2 regions of the Halomonas mongoliensis genome follow, and region 1 is predicted to be linked to the other one. Evidence: predicted binding sites of a transcription regulator. Region 1 holds the regulator's gene; the other holds the start of a gene.
The links. Region 1 encodes FNR, which switches genes on or off when oxygen is low (the NO sensors DNR and NnrR bind a similar motif). Its sites were predicted from a motif close to TTGATNTANATCAA; they were not measured.
Positions count from the first base shown of each region.

Region 1 (2,197 bases):
GCCCTGGATGCCAGGGGCAAAAGGGAGTTCAACAAGCTCCAGAAGCGCCTGCGCCGCCAGGCCGGCAATGCCATCATCGACTACGGGATGATCCATGAAGGGGATCGGGTCATGGTGTGCCTCTCCGGCGGCAAGGACAGCTATGCCATGCTCTCCATCCTGCGCAGCCTGCAGCGCAATGCACCGGTGAACTTCTCCCTGGTGGCGGTCAACCTCGACCAGAAGCAGCCCGGCTTCCCCGAGCAGGTGCTGCCCGACTACCTCGAGTCGCTCGGCGTCGAGTACCACATCCTGGAGCGCGATACCTACTCGGTGGTCAAGGAGAAGACCCCGGAGGGCAAGACCACCTGTGCGCTCTGTTCGCGGCTGCGCCGCGGCTCCCTCTACGGTTTCGCCGAGGAGATCGGCGCCACCAAGATTGCCCTGGGCCACCACCGGGAGGATATCCTCGAGACGCTGTTCCTCAACCTCTTCTTCGGCGGCAGCCTCAAGGCGATGCCGCCCAAGCTGCTCTCCGATGACGGCAATAACATCGTGATCCGCCCCCTGGCCTACTGCCGTGAGGCGGATATCGCCGAGTATGCGCGGCTGATGGAGTTCCCGATCATTCCCTGCAACCTGTGCGGCTCCCAGCCCAACCTGCAGCGCCAGGTGGTCAAGGAGATGCTGGCCGAGTGGGAGAGGAAACACCCCGGGCGCCTGGAGAGCATGTTCAAGGCGGTCACCAATGTGGCACCGTCCCAGCTGGCCGACCGCGAGCTGTTCGACTTCGTCGGGCTCGAGGAGGCGCAGGCGCGGCGGCAGGCCAGCCGCATCGAACTGCTGAACGAGTAGCCCTGACGCCGGCGCCAGGGCTCGGGAACTCATGACTCGAAAACCAGAACCCCCCATCGGGCACTCGCCCGATGGGGGGTTCTGCGTGAGGGGTTAAGGCCAGGCGGCCCGGGGCTACTTGGCCCCTTCCTCCTCGGCGACCTGGATCAGGGAGTCGAGGTCGAGGATATGCACCTCGCGGCCCGAGACCTCCACCAGGCCCTGGCTCTGGAAGCGGCCCAGGATGCGGCTGACCGTCTCCACGGCCAGGCCCAGGTAGTTGCCGATATCGGCCCGGGACATGGAGAGGCGGAAGCTGTAGGGCGAGTAGCCGCGCCGCCGGAAGCGGTCGGAGAGGCTGGTGAAGAAGCTGGCCAGGCGCTGGTCGGCGGTCTTGCGCGACAGCAGCCGCATCATGCGGCGGTCATCGCGCAGCTCCTTGCTCATGCTGCGGTAGAGCTGGCCGCGCAGCTCCGGCAGCGACTCCGACAGCTGATCCAGGCGGTCGAAGGGGATCTCGCAGACGGTGGTGGTCTCCAGCGCCACCGCGGTGCCCGGGTAGCGCTCCTCGTCGATGCCGTCGAGCCCAACCAGCTCGCTGGGCAGGTAGAAGTTGGTGAGCTGGTCCTCGCCGCTCCCCTCGGTGGTCACCTGCTTGAGGCTGCCGGAGCGCACCGCAAAGACGCTGGTGAAGGGGTTGTCCTGACGGAACAGGGTCTCGCCCTTCTTGAGCGGTGCCCGGCGGCGGATGATGGCGTCGAACTGGTCCATGTCCTGCACCTCGAGGGCCAGAGGCAGGCAGAGCGAACTCAGGCTGCAGGTCTGGCAGCGAGTTTCGTGCAGGACAGAGCGCCGCCGTCCGGTCAGACTGTCAGGCATGGCCGCCTTCTCCTTGATCGTGATCATGGAAGGCATTATGGAGGATAAAGCAGGCGGGGCAAACCACCTCCAAGGAGGTAGCCCCCGGCGGCCGACTCAGGGCGTCGGGTCGGCGCCGGGGTCGAAGGCGGCCAGCAGGCGGGTCAGCCCCCATGCGCCGTCCGGCGTCAGGCGCAGCCGCTCGCCCTGGCGCTCGAGGAGCCCCGCCTCGCAGAAGGGGGCCAGACGCTGCAGATCGTCGGCGAGGAGGACGCCGGCATTGCAGCCATACTCCCTGGAAAGGGCGGTGAGATCCAGCTCCCGGCGGCAGGCCAGCGCCTCCATGGCGGCGGCGCGCAGCCGCTGTTCGGGGCCTGGGCGAAGGCCGCCGGCCACGGGCAGCCGGCTGGCATCCAGGGCGGCCTCGTACTCCTCCAGCTGCCGGGCGTTGCGGGTCAGGGTGGCGCCGACCCGGCTGATGGCGGCAACCCCCAGGCCCAGCTGGTCGCCTGGCGGGTGGGAGGTA
Region 1 is NZ_CP199288.1:1,107,361-1,109,557, reverse strand. It holds gene ttcA (tRNA 2-thiocytidine(32) synthetase TtcA) at 1-834, shown strand, start outside; gene fnr (fumarate/nitrate reduction transcriptional regulator Fnr) at 949-1,692, opposite strand; gene hemN (oxygen-independent coproporphyrinogen III oxidase) at 1,789-2,197, opposite strand, start outside.

Region 2 (2,197 bases), 1.4 Mb from region 1:
CGCACCGAGCTGCGTCATCGGCTGGCGGCCTGCTACTGATCCCTGCCGATGTCCGGCGGCACGGCACACGAAAACGGCGCCCCCGTCAGGGGGCGCCGTTAGCGAGAACGAGGGGCGGCAGGCTCGAGCCGCCCTGGCGAGGTTACGGCAGGGCCGGGACCTCGAAGTCGGGCATCTCGCCGGTCAGGGTGTGCAGGAAGGCAGTGATGTTGGCGATGGTCTCATCGTCATACTCACGACCCAGCATCTCCTGGCCCATGATGGCAACGGCCTCCTCCAGGGTCTCGGTGGCGCCATTGTTCATGTAGGGGTAGGTGACGCCCACGTTGCGCAGGGTCGGGGTGCGGAAGCGGTACATATCCGCCTCGTCACCGGTCACTTCAAAGCGGCCCACGTCGGTGGAGCCCGGCACCTGGATGCGGTGGAACATGCTGTCGGTCAGCGCCGGGCCGCGGTGGCAGGCGATGCAGCCGGTGTCCACGAAGGCCACCATGCCGTCCTTCTCCTGCTGGTTCAGGGCGTCGATATCGCCGCGCAGGTAGCGGTCGAAGGGCGAGTTCGGCGTGTTGAGGGTGCGCTGGAAGCTGGCGAGTGCCTTGGCCAGGTTGTCGGCGTTGATCGGGTCCTCGTCGCCGGGGAAGGCCTCGGCGAACTTCTTCTGGTAGAGGTCGAACTCGTTCAGGCGCTCCAGGGCGCTGTCGAGGTCCATGGCCATTTCCACATCGGCCTCGATGGGGCCGAGGGCCTGGCCTTCCAGGTCCGGCTCGCGGCCGTCCCAGAACTGGGAGCCCAAGAAGCCGGAGTTCAGCACGGTGGGGGTGTTGCGCTCGCCGATCTGGCCGTCGTGGCCGGTGGCGCGCGGAATACGGTCCGCCCAGCCCAGCGCGGGGTTGTGGCAGGTGGCGCAGCTGATCACGCCGCTGGAGGAGATGCGCGGCTCGAAGAAGAGCATGTTGCCGAGCTCGACCTTCTCCGGGGTCAGGGAGTTGTGGGCCGGGATCGGCGGGAAGTGGGGCAGTGGCTCGAAGCGGTCGCGGTAGTTGCCGAGCCCGTCGTCGGCCATGGCCGGCGCGGCGATGGCGAGCGCGGAGCCCATGGCAATGGCGGAGGCCAGCAGGCGCTTGGTGGTCATGGTGTTCCCCTCTCTCTTGATTATGATGCTGCGGGTCAGCCGGTCGGCTAATCCATCCTTAACCCTATGCCGCCACCTTAGAGGCATCGGTTGTCGCTAATCAACCTAGTAAAACTGTCGGAAAAGGGCCACCCTTGAGCCAGGTCAAGTTTTGACATTGGTTCACCGTACCGTCTGGACGCTTCACGGTTTTTTCGGGAAGCTGTCGTTTTCTCGATCCTGCGGAGGAGGTCAACGACCATGACCCGCTATCGTTACCCCGCCATCCCCGAGTCGGAGGTCACCCCTCGCGAGCTGTTCCGCCAGCGGCGCCGCTTTATCCAGGCGGGTGCCGCCCTGGGGGCGGCCGCCCTGGCCCCGGGTCTGCTGCTCTCGCCGGCGGCCCACGCCTGGCGTGGGGGCCTAGAGGAGCGACTCGCAGGCGAGCTGCCCAGCCAGTCGCTGGCCGGCGATGAGTCGCTGACCGCGTTTCGCGATGCCACCACCTACAACAACTTCTATGAGCTCGGTACCCGCAAGAGCGACCCCGAGGTCTATGCCCATCAGCTGCGTACCGATCCCTGGTCGGTGACCATCGAGGGCGAGGTGGAGAAGCCCGGCACCTTTGCCCTGGAGGATATCCTCGCCGGCCAGTCACTGGAGGAGCGCATCTATCGCATGCGCTGCGTCGAGGCCTGGTCCATGGTGATTCCCTGGATCGGCTTTCCCCTGGCCGACCTGCTCAAGCGCCATGGGCCCACCTCCCGGGCGAAGTATGTGGTCTTCGAGTCGATCCTCGACCCCGATAACCTGCGCGGCCAGCGGCGTTCCATCATCGAGTGGCCCTATCGTGAGGGGTTGCGCATCGACGAGGCGATGCACCCCCTGACCCTGCTCTCCGTGGGGATGTATGGCGAGGTGATGCCCAATCAGAACGGCGCCCCGATACGGCTGGTGGTGCCCTGGAAGTATGGCTTCAAGAGCATCAAGTCGGTAGTGAAGATCCGCCTGGTGGAGGAGCAGCCCAGCACCTCCTGGATCGACCAGAACCCCAGCGAGTACGGCTTCTATGCCAACGTCAATCCC
Region 2 is NZ_CP199288.1:3,344,338-3,346,534, forward strand. It holds gene ACRYRV_RS15660 (adenosine deaminase) at 1-39, shown strand, start outside; gene ACRYRV_RS15665 (cytochrome-c peroxidase) at 143-1,132, opposite strand; gene msrP (protein-methionine-sulfoxide reductase catalytic subunit MsrP) at 1,373-2,197, shown strand, end outside.
Region 2: the regulator FNR is predicted to act here: its motif matches at 1,267-1,280, upstream of ACRYRV_RS15665 (cytochrome-c peroxidase).